One region of the Agarivorans sp. 1_MG-2023 genome, then DNA from elsewhere that is predicted to be linked to it. Evidence: predicted binding sites of a transcription regulator. Region 1 holds the regulator's gene; each other region holds the start of a gene.
What was found. Region 1 encodes sigma-54, which starts transcription at its own class of promoters, with help from an activator protein. Its sites were predicted from a motif close to GTTGGCACGNNNNTNGNNT; they were not measured.
Positions count from the first base shown of each region.

Region 2: the regulator sigma-54 is predicted to act here: its motif matches at 1,275-1,293, upstream of hmpA (NO-inducible flavohemoprotein).
Region 3: the regulator sigma-54 is predicted to act here: its motif matches at 2,555-2,573, upstream of Q4592_RS00040 (LruC domain-containing protein).

Region 1 is NZ_JAUOSJ010000008.1:173,967-178,574, forward strand. It holds gene lptC (LPS export ABC transporter periplasmic protein LptC) at 1-59, shown strand, start outside; gene lptA (lipopolysaccharide transport periplasmic protein LptA) at 85-561, shown strand; gene lptB (LPS export ABC transporter ATP-binding protein) at 564-1,289, shown strand; gene Q4592_RS13585 (RNA polymerase factor sigma-54) at 1,340-2,842, shown strand; gene hpf (ribosome hibernation promoting factor) at 2,866-3,153, shown strand; gene ptsN (PTS IIA-like nitrogen regulatory protein PtsN) at 3,162-3,605, shown strand; gene rapZ (RNase adapter RapZ) at 3,632-4,489, shown strand; gene Q4592_RS13605 (HPr family phosphocarrier protein) at 4,455-4,608, shown strand, end outside.
Region 2 is NZ_JAUOSJ010000005.1:92,719-97,326, reverse strand. It holds gene Q4592_RS08730 (siderophore-interacting protein) at 1-527, opposite strand, end outside; gene Q4592_RS08725 (MarR family winged helix-turn-helix transcriptional regulator) at 628-1,053, shown strand; gene hmpA (NO-inducible flavohemoprotein) at 1,340-2,518, shown strand; gene Q4592_RS08715 (DUF1330 domain-containing protein) at 2,641-2,946, opposite strand; gene Q4592_RS08710 (efflux RND transporter permease subunit) at 3,060-4,608, opposite strand, start outside.
Region 3 is NZ_JAUOSJ010000001.1:1,052-5,659, forward strand. It holds gene Q4592_RS00010 (hypothetical protein) at 1-196, shown strand, start outside; gene Q4592_RS00015 (hypothetical protein) at 274-465, shown strand; gene Q4592_RS00020 (VOC family protein) at 583-951, shown strand; gene Q4592_RS00025 (hypothetical protein) at 1,022-1,336, shown strand; gene Q4592_RS00030 (hypothetical protein) at 1,448-1,684, shown strand; gene Q4592_RS00035 (GFA family protein) at 1,796-2,209, shown strand; gene Q4592_RS00040 (LruC domain-containing protein) at 2,617-4,608, shown strand, end outside.

The sequences.
Region 1 (4,608 bases):
ACGAAATAGTGACTTTATTAGATGATATCGAAGCGGTTTACCACAACCCACAAGAGTAAGTTAGCGCTAGCGGCTAGCTTGTTTATGCTTTCTTGGGGTTCTCAAGCACTTGAAGACGACTTCAACAAACAAATTATTGTTGATGCCGACCGCCAGCAGGTCAACATCAAAGAAAACCGCGTCACTTTCTACAATAATGTAGTGGTGACTCAAGGTTCAATAAAAATGCACGCCGAAGAACTCAGCGTAATAGGTAGTGAAGAAAAAGGCAGCGAGGTGATGATCGCCAAAGGCGAACCGGCAACTTTTTACCAACTACTAGACAGCGGCAAGCCGATTGAAGCAGAGGCCAACGAGGTGCGTTACGATTTAAAAACGCAGACCCTCACCTTAACCAACAATGCTCAGCTCAAGCAAGAAGAGAGCTTAGTAAAAGGCCAAATGATTAAATACAGCATTAATAAACAAGAGATGGTTGCTCAAGGCGATGAAAATAATCGCGTAACCACTATCTTCCTGCCTCAGCAATTAGAAGAACTCTCCCCCGAGGACAATGAGTAATCATGAGTACCTTAATCGCTGAGAACCTTGCCAAAAGCTACAAAGGTCGCAAGGTAGTAAAGAACGTCAGTTTAAATGTAGAAACCGGGAAAATTGTTGGTTTACTAGGGCCAAACGGCGCCGGTAAAACCACTACCTTCTACATGGTGGTTGGTCTAGTGCCGCGAGACCAAGGCCGAATACTTATCGATGACGATGATCTGTCTAGCACCGCTATGCATACTCGTGCACGAAAAGGCATTGGTTATCTCCCGCAAGAGGCCTCTATCTTTCGCCGTTTATCGGTAGAAAAAAATATTCTGGCGGTATTAGAAACCCGTAAGGATTTGGACAAAGAGCAGCAGATTGGCGCATTGGACGATTTGCTAGAAGAGTTTCACATTGGCCATATTCGCAAAAATCTTGGTATGAGCCTGTCAGGCGGAGAGCGTCGCCGGGTAGAAATTGCCCGCGCCTTAGCCGCAGCCCCTAAGTTTATTTTGCTTGACGAACCCTTCGCTGGGGTAGATCCTATTTCCGTTATTGATATTAAAAAAATCATTGAACACCTGCGTGATCGCGGTCTAGGTGTATTAATTACCGACCACAATGTAAGGGAAACTCTCGATGTTTGTGAGCATGCCTATATCGTTAGTCAGGGTGAATTGATAGCCTCAGGTAAGCCACAAGAAATACTTGAAAACGAGCACGTGAAACGAGTTTATCTCGGTGAACAATTCAAGCTATAGTTAAAGTGCAGCTTAGAAAATAATATAAAAAGAAGGGATAGCGGTAGTTAATGAAAGCATCTTTGCAGTTGCGTCTTGGTCAGCAGTTAACCATGACCCCCCAGTTACAACAGGCCATACGCTTACTCCAGCTTTCAACCCTGGATTTACAGCAAGAAATTCAAGAGGCTCTGGAAAGTAACCCTCTGCTTGAGGCGGATGAGTCACATTCGAATGATAGTGACGCAACAGACGCTAAGTCAGCCAATGAAAAATCTACAGAAGCCGAATCTAGCGCCGACGTAGACAGCAGCCAAATGGAAGCTGGCGATGCCATTAACCAAGAAACTGTTTCTGATGACCTGCCCGTAGACTCCACTTGGGACGATATTTATAGCGCCAGTTCCGCGCCAGCTAGCTCATCGAGCGGCAGTAGCGGTGGTGACGACAATGATATGTTATTCCAAGGCGAAACCGTTGATTCCTTACAAGATCACATGCTGTGGCAAATGCGCCTTACTCCTTTCAGCGAAGTAGACCAAGCCATTGCTTTAGCCATTATTGATGCAGTAGATGAATCAGGTTACCTCACACAAGATTGTGAACAGTTATTAGATGGCCTCAATTCTAGTGACAATAACGACTTAGATGTAGAGCTTGACGAAATTGAAGCAGTACTAAAACGGATTCAGCATTTCGACCCCGTAGGCATTGCCGCGCGCTCGCTACAAGAATGCTTGTTAATTCAATTAAGTCGTTTTTCCCCAGAAACACCATGGCTAAATGAAGCCAAAGATGTGGTGTCTAACCATATCGATGTATTAGCCAATCGAGATTTTCGCTTATTGGCTCGAAAGACCAAATTAAAAGAAGACCAGCTGCGCGAAGTGATGCGTTTGATTCACACCTTAGAGCCACGCCCGGGTAACGCTGTTGAGCCAAACCAAGCCCAATACGTTATTCCCGATGTTTCCGTAGTGAAGCGTCAAGGTCGCTGGGTGGTAGAGCTAAACCCCGATGCGATGCCGAAGCTAAGAGTAAACTCTCACTATGCATCCTTAAGTAAAACGTCTAATGCCACCGATACTCAGTTTATCCGTAGCCACTTACAAGAAGCCAAGTGGTTTATTAAGAGTATTGAAAGCCGCAACGAAACCTTACTCAAAGTCTCTAACTGTATCGTTCACCACCAACAAGCCTTCTTCGAATACGGTGAAGAAGCAATGAAGCCAATGGTGCTGAACGATGTAGCCGAAGCAGTAGAAATGCACGAATCAACAATTTCGCGAGTGACAACTCAAAAATTCATGCATACACCTCGCGGCATTTTCGAACTTAAATATTTCTTCTCTAGCCATGTGGCTACCGATGGCGGCGGTGAATGTTCATCTACCGCTATTCGTGCATTAATTAAGAAACTGGTTGCTGCCGAAAATACCAGTAAACCTCTCAGCGATAGTAAGATTGCTGATATTTTGGCAGATCAGGGGATCAAGGTGGCAAGGCGTACGATTGCAAAATATCGTGAGTCTTTAGCGATACCACCTTCTAACCAACGTAAGAGCCTACTTTAAGGCCAATCAAGGGGACTATATTTATGCAAATTAATCTTACCGGACACCACGTTGATATTACTGAGTCTTTAAAAGAATATGTCCATAACAAGTTTGCCAAGCTCACTCGACGATTTGACCAGATAAACAATGTTCATGTCATCCTCAACGTCGAGAAGCTCAATCAAATCGCAGAAGCCACCTTACATTTAAATGGCGGTGAATTATTCGCTACCGCTGAACATTCAGATATGTATGCCGCCATTGATGGCCTCATCGACAAACTTGACCGCCAAGTTATCAAACATAAAGAAAAACTTAACAAACATTAGTCACCTCCATGCAAATAGATAAAGTACTAAGCTTGGATTGCACTCAAAGTGCAGTCCAATGCTCTTCAAAAAAACGCGCCTTAGAAATCATTAGTGAACTAGCCGCTGGTCAACTGGATACGACAGCTCAATGTATATTTGAGAGTTTGTTGAATAGAGAAAAAATGGGCAGCACCGGTATCGGGCAAGGCGTGGCAATACCTCATGGCCGCATTGATAAACAGCATCAAACAACCGCTGTTTTTTTACGTTGTGATCCTCCAATTGCTTTTGACGCCATTGACAATAAACCTGTTGATTTGGTTTTTGCCTTACTGGTACCAGAAGATCAGTGTAAACAACACCTCAACACCTTATCTCAAGTAGCTGAAAAACTTAACGATAAGCAAGTATGCAAACAACTTCGTTGTGCACAAAGTGATGACGAATTATACGACATCATGGTAGCCTAATACTCTAATCACCGTTAGGGATAGTCATGGAACTCATTATCGTGAGTGGGCGTTCTGGTTCAGGAAAAACCGTCGCCTTGAGAGTACTAGAAGATCTGGGCTACTATTGTGTAGACAACCTCCCGGTTGTGTTATGGCAATCTCTTATCGATAACTTAAAAAATACTTACTCTAAAGTAGCAATAAGTATCGATATTCGAAACCTTCCAGACGAACCTTCGCCGATAGGCCAAATTATTCGCAACGCCGGCCCTGATGTGAATCTGTTAAGCATTTTTTTAGATGCTAAAGACGAGGCGCTGATCCGCCGTTACAGCGAAACTCGGCGAGTTCACCCGCTGAGTCAAACCAATTTGTCTCTGGCTGAAGCGATTGAATCGGAAACCGAGCTGCTGGCACCGTTATCTCGAAATGCTGATTTACGCATCGATACTTCACGCTTATCAGTGCATGAGCTAAGTGGCTTAATTCGCTCTAGAGTAACTGGCGATCAGCAACAACAGTTAATTTTAGTGTTTGAATCATTTGGCTTTAAAAACGGCGTGCCTAATGATGCTGACTATATGTTTGATGCTAGATTTCTGCCTAACCCTCATTGGCAAGAAGAGTTGCGGCCACTGACAGGCTTAGATAAACCTGTTCAAGAGTATTTATCTGCACAAGCTTTGGTCAATCAATACATTGAGCAAATTCGTGATTTACTACAATCTTGGTTACCGCATTTGGAAGCCAATAACCGCGCTTACCTAACCATTGCCATTGGTTGCACTGGTGGCCAACACCGCAGTGTTTACGTAGCAGAAAAATTAGCTGAACACTTTAGTGCCCAGCGTAAAGTACAACGTCGCCATCGCACTTTGGAACACCGTCTTGAAGCTCACTAGGCAAGTTATCGTTAAAAACAAGCTGGGGTTGCATGCTCGCCCAGCGACAAAACTGGTAGAGCTGGCCCAGAAATTTGATGCTGAACTAACCATTATCGATGGCGAGAAAACCGCCTCTG
Region 2 (4,608 bases), on a different contig from region 1:
TCTAACGTGCCAATGGCTTCATCTTCAACAAACCATTCGGTATGCACCGAGTTGCGGTAATCCATTTCGATAATGTCGGCACGAGTCGGTACGCTAATTACCACGTTTACTTCGGCACTTTTATTAAACCGTGGCACATAGCCGTTAATCGCATTTAGCGACGTGATGTCGCCCACTAGCAAGTAGCTATCATGCTGATACTGAGTCATTTTCATTGGCCCTGGCCCAGCGATACCGAGGCTGTCGCCCACCTTTGCATTTTTGGCCCAGTCGGTCGCTGGCCCACTATGGCGATTAACCACAAAATCCAAAGCGAGCTCTTTGGTTTCGGCACTAAAAGAGCGAATAGTATATGAACGCAGTATGGGATCTTTTGAGGTACTTTGTTGCAAAACTACTTTTACATGAGCGCCTTCTTTACCAATAGGAAAGTCACCTAAGCTATCGCCTGTTACCACTATTCGGCGCAAGTGTGGCGAAAGCTCAACAATATTAGAAACATGGGTTATTCGCATCTTTGGCTTCAAAGTGTTTCCTTCTTTAGCTTGAACAACATCAATTAAGTTGATAAGGTCTACTATAGTTCAACTAAGTTGACATTGTCAACAAAATATCAAAGTAGGATCTATGGATAGCCATTCAATTTCCAATACCATTTTCAGCATTGCACATTCATACCGCTTAACCATGCGTTCCGCACTTAAAGCTAACGAGTTAGGTTTAAACAGCATGCATGTAAAATGTTTAAGCTATATTCACAACTCAGAAGCCTGCACGGCCAATGACATTGTTCAATTTTTGGGAAGAGACAAAGCGCAGATTGCTCGCCTAGTTAAAGAAATGATTAGCAATAACTGGCTAACAAAAACCGCCAACCCAGAAGATAAAAGAAGCCAGTTTTTATCACTAACTGAGGAAGGCCAAGCGCTAGCCGCGCTTATCGCCGATACACAGAGCAAAGTAAGTATAAAGATGAAGCAGAATTTAAGTGATGAAGAGCTAAAGGAGTTCAGCCGAATAGCTGGGATAATATCAAGCAACCTAAAAATGTAGCCGCAAGAGACAACAAGATAAGGAGATATGTTCGGTGCAGTGTGTCCTTCAAGAGCAATGCTCAATCTGCAATATTATCAGCGCTATACTCTAGCACCCCAGCATTACAGCAAACTTTGCACATCAATAAAAAAGACAGAAAGGAGTCATTAAGACCTCAAAAATGAAGAGTCACAATGACACATTCATGCAATAAATTGATTTAAATCAATGTTTCCCACCCTGGCATGTTTCTGGCTATGTGTACTAACAGCACGTTAATACATAGAACAACAGGAAATAGGTAATGTTAGATACAGACACAATAAACATAATAAAAGCCACCGTTCCCGCAGTAAAAGCAAATGCCGACAACATTACCGCTTGTTTTTACCCGCTCATGTTTAAACAACACCCTGAAGTTATTCCATTCTTTAATCAAACTAACCAAGCAAAAGGCAGCCAACCTAAGGCACTTGCTAATGCCGTTGTCGCCTATGCCGCCAACATAGACGAGCTAGGCAATTTGAGTGAGGCGGTCAGCAAAATTGTTCAAAAACACTGCTCATTAGATATTCAGCCTGCCCATTACGACATTGTAGGTAGCTGCCTGCTGCAAGCCATTGCTAAAGTACTAGGAGATGCCGCCACGCCAGAAATAATAGATGCTTGGGGTAAAGCCTATGGTCAACTAGCCAAAATACTGATTGATGCCGAAGAAAGCATCTACGCAGGGAAAGAACAAAACCCGGGGTGGTGGCGAGGAGAGCGGGAATTTACTCTGGTTAAAAAACAGCAAGAAAGCTCCGTAATTAGCTCTTTTTACTTTAAGCCAAGCGATAAGGGCCAGCTGCCAGACTTTACCGCGGGCCAATTTATTAGCTTGGTATTAGAGATTAAGGGCCAAAAAGTCCGCCGTAATTACAGCCTTTCAGATGCACCAGGCAAAGGATACCTGCGGATCAGTGTAAAACGCGAAAGCGAAGGCTTGGTCTCTAATTATTTGCACGATGAACTAGCACTAGGGCAAAGCCTATCGTTGCTGGCGCCATGCGGCGATTTTGTGCTGCGCGACAACAATAAACCTCTGGTGCTGGTCACTGGCGGCGTAGGCATTACGCCTGCGATTAGTATGCTTAACGCCTCAACCAACGGTGAGCGAGAGATACGCTTTATTCACGCAGCGCTAAACAGTGACGCCCATGCCTTTAAAGACCATGTTGATCAGCTTGCCACTACTCGAAGCAACCTCACGCCGCTCTATGTTTACAACCAGCCAAGTGATAACTGCCAAGCCCACGCTACGGGTTTTATTACGCCAGAACTTATAGCTTCTCAGCTACCTGAAGACAGAGATGTAGAGTTTTATTTATTAGGCCCTAAGCCGTTTATGGTGGCAGCCTTCAACATTGCCAAACAATTAGGTGTACCGGAAGGTCAAATTCATTTTGAATTCTTTGGTCCAAGTGAAGAACTCAGAGCTTAATTAAGGTTTTGAAAATGATAAAGAGAAGGTGCTTAAACCGATAGCCTTCTCTTTTATTGAGCTCAATATGTAAGGCTGTGAACTATCTATTCATTTGACTAAGCGAATGAGTAGTGGGGAAGTTAAACACTTTTCTCATAGCTAGCGATGATAGTTGTGCTAGCAACTGATGCTTCGAAATAGTGTTCTCGCACCTTTAAGTATTCAGGGTTTGCAAAAAAAGCTTCTTTTGCAGCACCATCAGAAAAATAGATAGTAAAGACACGGTTAATGTCACTATTCTCTTCAGGGCGTAATACTTCAGACACCTTAAAGTCGTAACCAAACCCGCCGCCGTAACTTGAGAGAATCGGCCTCATCGCATCACGGTACTGCTGGTACATATCGTCATCTAATACATGTAAACCCACTAACATTTCATATGACATTAGAATCACCATTGTTAACCAAACTTTGGGGCAGGGTATTTTTGTTTTGCGTACCTTTCTTTGGCTAAACAAAGAAAAGTACGCTGTCATCAGGCAAAACCTAACACCATTACTTACGCTCCCAACATCTCTTGCTCTTTGGCTTCTTCAAGCTCTGCGTATTTATCTTTGCGGCTAAACTTAGCGCCTAACATCAATAAACAAGGGGTTAGGATTAAAGTCAGCAAAGTCGCAAAACTTAACCCCCCCGCTACAGCTGTAGCCAGTTGTGACCACCATTGTGAAGAGGGTGCGCCCACTTCAATCGTGCGTTCGAATACATCAATATTCAGCTGCAACACCATCGGCATTAAACCCAAAATAGTGGTGATGGTAGTTAGCATTACTGGGCGTAAACGTTGAGCACCAGTGCGCATAATGGCTTCTTGCGCCGGTATACCTTGCCTGCGTAATACATTGTAGGTATCAATCAATACAATATTGTTGTTCACTACAATCCCCGCCAAGGTAATGACCCCCAAGCCACTCATAATAATGCCAAAGGCTTGCCCTGCCACTAACAGCCCCAGCAATACCCCAATGGTAGAAAACACTACCGCCGACAGGATAAGCAAAGCTTGGTAGAAGCTATTAAACTGGGTAACCAAAATAAGCCCCATAACAAACAACGCCACCATAAAGGCCTTACCTAAGAAGTCCATGGTTTCTTGTTCGTCTTCGTTTTGGCCGCGAAGCTTCACCTCAACCAATGGGTCTAGCTCAAGTTGTTTAAGCTGCTCTTGTAATAGCGGCAACTCTAAACTTAGGTTTTGCCCTGGTGCCATATCAGCACTAACCGTAATCACTTGGCGGCCATCCACTTTGTTAATCACGTCTTGCTTAGGCTTAGCCTCTAAAGAAACAAAGTTAGTGATAGGCACTAAACCGTATCCCGTTTTAACCCGTAGTTCACTTAGGCGGCTAATGCTGCGGTTTTCTTCAGGAAAGCGAACACGAATCTCTAGCTCGTCATCCACATCATCGGGTCGGTAATCACCAATATTCAAGCCATTGGTAACAAACTGTACCGTATTACCCAACAGCGTGACGTCGGCGCCAAAACGTGCCGCTTTTGCGCGATCAACTTTAAGCTGCCATTCAATGCCTGGCTTGGTGGTAGAGTCTTCGGCGTTAACAAAGTGCGGATTATCGTCCACCATTGTGCGGATCTTTTTCGCCATAGGTTCTAAGCGCTCAGGAAAGCGAGAGCTAAGTTCTAGCTGCACATCTTTACCCGCTGGCGGGCCTGCTTTATCTTTGCGAAACTCAATTTCTAAACCAGCGATGGGCGCTAGGCGCGAACGCATATCTTCAATGATTTCGTTAGCTGGACGGCGCTCATTCCAGTCTTTAAGGTTTACTCGAATATCGCCTAATTGGTCACCACCTACTTTGGTGTAGAGGGTGTCGTAGTCATCAAGCTCAACGATTCTACGCTCTACTTCTAACATCACTTGTAGCTTTTCATCGGTAGAGTAATCGCCATGAGAGCGCACAATCACGTTGTAACCAACAGGTTCTACGTCTGGGAAAAACTCCACGCCTTTACCAGCGCTGCCGTAGGCCATAATCACTACAACGGCGATAACAATGCCCAAAGCTAATACGCGCAACGGTGCATTT
Region 3 (4,608 bases), on a different contig from region 1:
ACACACCTTGTTATTAAAATCTGCTTGGGTCTTACTAGCAATAAGTGTCATATGTTCATTGTGTGCGTATCTAATAAGCAACAAAGCTATATCAGTACAATTAAATAACGCCAGAGATTATTATAAAAATTGTATTGAAGATGCATTTTCTAAAAAAATGTATTTGCTTCTATCAATTATTACCTTAACTTATTAACAGGTTTGACATTTTCTGTAGCAATCTGCCTTTTAATAGCATTTATTACATTCAACTTAACAAACGGAGAAACAACTATGACGGATAAAAAATTTATTACAGGTGAATCAAATATCACTAAAAGTGCAAATATTCCAAGTATGGAAAGCGTTAATACAACATTAGATAATGTTGGTAATAGTGCCAATATACCTACAATGGAACAAGCGCCAAGTACAGCACCGACATCAGGTGGTGACGATTCAGGCTCGTCTGATAGTAAAGAGTAAAAAGTTATAACAAGAAGTTCAAAAGGAAAAAATACAGTTGGCTGTTCGCTTCGCTCAAGTATAGCCAACCATATTTTTCCTCTTAACTAGGCGTTATGTCCAATTGGAGAATCGGTAATGAAACTAGGGAAAGGTATACCTCAATTGCCATCTGGAGATATAAAAGTTACTGCGGAATTTTTTGAATCTAAGATTGGATTTAAAGTAGAAGCAATATTTCCAGATCATGGACACTTAATTCTTACCCGAGATGACGCAGAGATTCATTTTTGGAGCGCAGAAAGTGAAAATCACGCCCGAACTATTGGTTCTGATAGTAGCTGTTATATTAGAGTGGAAAACGTATCAGAACTTTATGCGGAGCTGAAAGAGCGAGATGCTCCATTCCGGTACGAATTAACCGAACAGCCTTGGGGTATGAGTGAAATGCAAATTGACGACCCCTACGGGAATGCAATTCGGTTTGGCGAACCTGTCGCTAAATAGCGACATAACAATCACAGGCAATGGACGCGAAAAAGACCGCGCCAATGCTGTAAGCGTTATAAGGCAAAACATGAATCTCAATGAACTTGCTGGATCTTACTTGCTGTCGATGAACCATGAACAAGAGAGCCTATGTATTGAGTTTGTATTGTTATCTGAAAGTGGGCAGAAAGTTAAATTATTTGCTCACAACAAAAACACCAGTCCAATTTTAGTTGAGTTTGTTGGGCTAACGTTGAAGGCAAACTTTACCACATGCGACGGTGTACCCAGCCTTGGAGAGGTAGAATCGGTTGAAGTAACTGATTCAGGTTTCAGTCTCGAAGGTGATATGGGGTTTATTAACGTTTTTGCTGACACTTGGTATTTTGAAAATGCCTTATAACAAGGTCATGTTGCGGAACTTCGTGTGCTGTCACTTTTTGTGCGGAGCACAAAAATCGCCAACCCACTCCGTCCGTAAATGGCGGCGTTAAATTTTCACAGGAGATGAACTATGAAATCATGGATCATTATTTTGGCCGGTTTATGGTCAACATGGCACTTCATGGCCATTGAGTCTGATAGTGATTTTTTCAGTGTGTTTCTTCCAATCCTATTTAGCCTTTTTGTTCTTGCCTTAGTAATAAAACTTTCTGGAGTTTCAGGTAACAGTGGTGGCGGTTATTGCGGCGGTGGCTTTGGTGGTGGAGATTCAGGCGGTGATTCGGGTGGTTGTGGCGGTGGTGATTGACGCTACACGATTTAACAATCGTTTCTAGCGGAACAATTAGCGCCGCTTAGCAGCTAAATAAAGCGTTAGCGGCTACTATAGTTCACACACATTGCAAAGATTGAGGGATTTATGAAAGGTAAAGGAACGTGTTTATGTGGCTCGGTTAAGTTGGAAGTAGAGTACGTTAGTAACGAATTGGCCGCTTGTCATTGTAGTATGTGTAGAAACTGGTCTGGCGGTCCGATGTTAGCTATTGATTGTGCTGATTCAGTTAAAATATCAGGTGAATCAAACGTTGTTAGGTATCAGTCATCTGATTGGGCTGAAAGAGGTTTCTGCGGTAAATGTGGTACTCACTTGTTTTACTATTTAGTGCCAAGTAACCAGTATCATCTTCCTGTTGGGTTATTGATATCAGGGGATGATTACACGCTAACTCATCAAATATTCATTGATGAGAAGCCCGAATACTACGAATTTAAAAATGAAACACAAAATATGACAAGTGCTGAAGTTTTTGCCCACTTTGAAAGTGGAGAGTAAATAGTTAATTGGTCGTTAACCCCGCCTATTCAATGCCTCCGTTAATCTTAACCCCTTTTGAGTAAGGGAATGCGCTAACGCATTTCTGTACAGAAACGCGTTTGAAAATGGTCAATATTTATTGTCCTCCAGCACTTTGTTGTTTTACTTGAAGGCTATTGCCAATAACGCTTACTCGTCGAAACAAAAAAGCAAATTCAAGTGGTAGCAGCAAGCGCCTGCAGAAATTTGTTAGCTAAATTTTCCGTTTGATATTTTAACGTATCGTCTGTTGCAAGATGCAAAAGGCTTTAGCTTTTCTTTTATTTACCTCATTTAATTTCTTACTAATCATATCGTTACAAGTTTGGCTCGGCTCTTGCTGATAAGCAGTATCTGACCTAAATCAGTAAACGATAGGATTACTTATGAAACCATGGAAACCTTTAGCTTTTGCCTTACTCTGCTCACCATTGAGTAGTTATGGTGCAGCATTTTCTAGTTGCCCTACACAGGCATTTCTCGTGCAACAGAACGTGGCGCAATTGTTTGGCGTTAATCTCGCCACCGGCTATTACCAAACGCTATCTGAAGACATGGGAACCACCGGTAAACTCAATGCCATTGGCTTTAATCTGCATGACGATTATTTGTATGCTTGGAGTTACCAGCACAAGACGCTGGCGCGAATTGGCAACGACTACCAAGTAGAGCCTTTAACGCTGGATTGGAATGGTTTTGCTAGCGATGTGAGCTTTTATGTTGGTGATGTGGCTGTAGAGAACAATGCTCATTACCTTTACCGAAGCGGTTCGGCATATGGCTTGTTTAGGGTGTCATTAGACTCAGCAGATGCAGATTATTTAAGCATGCAACGTGTGATTGATGGCAGTGCGCTTAATCTTAGAATTTTTGATATGGCGTTTCACCCTGATAACGGCATGCTTTATAGCGTAGATAACCAAGGACGTTTATGGCGAATTAACCCAGAAACTGGTGCCAGCGAAAACCTTGCCAATGTTGGCCAAGTAGGTACGTTTGGTGCGGTATATTTTGATGTAAGCGGCCATTTGTACATTAGCCGTAATTCAGACGGTTTAGTGTTCCAAATTGATATCGCGTCTAACTCTCCTGAGGCTCAGCTTTATGCTCAAGGCCCTGCATCAAGCAATAATGACGGTGCACGTTGTGCTATTGCTCCTATAGTAGCCGCCGATGATGCCAATATTGACTTTGGTGATGCACCAGACAGCTTTGGCACTTCATTAATTAACAATGGTGCTCGCCACCAGTTAGTTGATGGGGGGATTCAGCTTGGTTCAAATGTTGATGGTGAAGCAGATGCTTATGTTTACCCGGCTAGCGATGATAGCTCACGCTTATTTGATGATGAAGATGGAATAGCATTTGTTACCGATGTACAAGTAGGTTTGGACTTTGTTATTCAAGTGGACAGCTCGGCGAATGGCTTTTTAAGCGCTTGGTTCGACCTTAATGGCAATGGCACTTTTGATAACGAGGAGCAGTTGCTTACCGACCAAGCTGTAGTGGAAGGTGTGCAATCACTATTGGTGTCGGTGCCCGAAGGCTACGAAAGTGGCGACCGTTGGGCGAGGTTCAGAATCAGCTCTGGCGGCGGGAACACTGCTACAGGTGGTGCGCCAGACGGTGAGGTAGAAGATTATCAAATCTATGTAGGCGACTCTGCTACGCAAGTGAGTTACTACCCAAGTGCTGATGGTTATGCCACGGTAGCCTTTGAAGATAATTGGCCGGCAGCTGGTGATTACGACTTAAATGATTTAGTGGTTAATCTGCAAACCAAGGTGCTTAGCTTTGCTAACGGCGATGTAGCCCGCATTGAGCTGCAAGGCGAAGTACGTGCAGTAGGTGCCAGCTTCCATAATGGTTTTGCTATACGCATACCGGGGATTGATAAGTCGCTGGTTGATGTTGCCGCTATTCGTTATGAGATAAACGGTGAATTACTACAAGCCAGTGTATTGGACGAGAATACTAACGATATTACCGCCATCATTGCCGCTGACGTACGTGAATACATTAACAATCAAAATCAGTGTGACTTTTATAAAACCCAAGCTGATTGTAGAGGTACCGGGCAATTGCACTTTAAAGTGCTACTACCCATGCATGAGGGTTTAGCGAAAAATACCTTACCAAGTGCGCCGTTCGACCCATTCATTTATGCCACAGAGCATTCACGTAACCCTTATTTTGCCAGCTCGCCAGGCCGTGGTTTAGAGATTCATAGTAAAAATCAAAGCCCAAGTGCTGCTGTAGATAGCAGTTTGTGGGGAAGCTTTGATGATGTATCAAATCCCTCAGCCAGCAGCTATTACCAAACAGGTAACGGCTTACCGTGGGCGATTATTGTGCCGTACAACTGGCAGTATCCATTC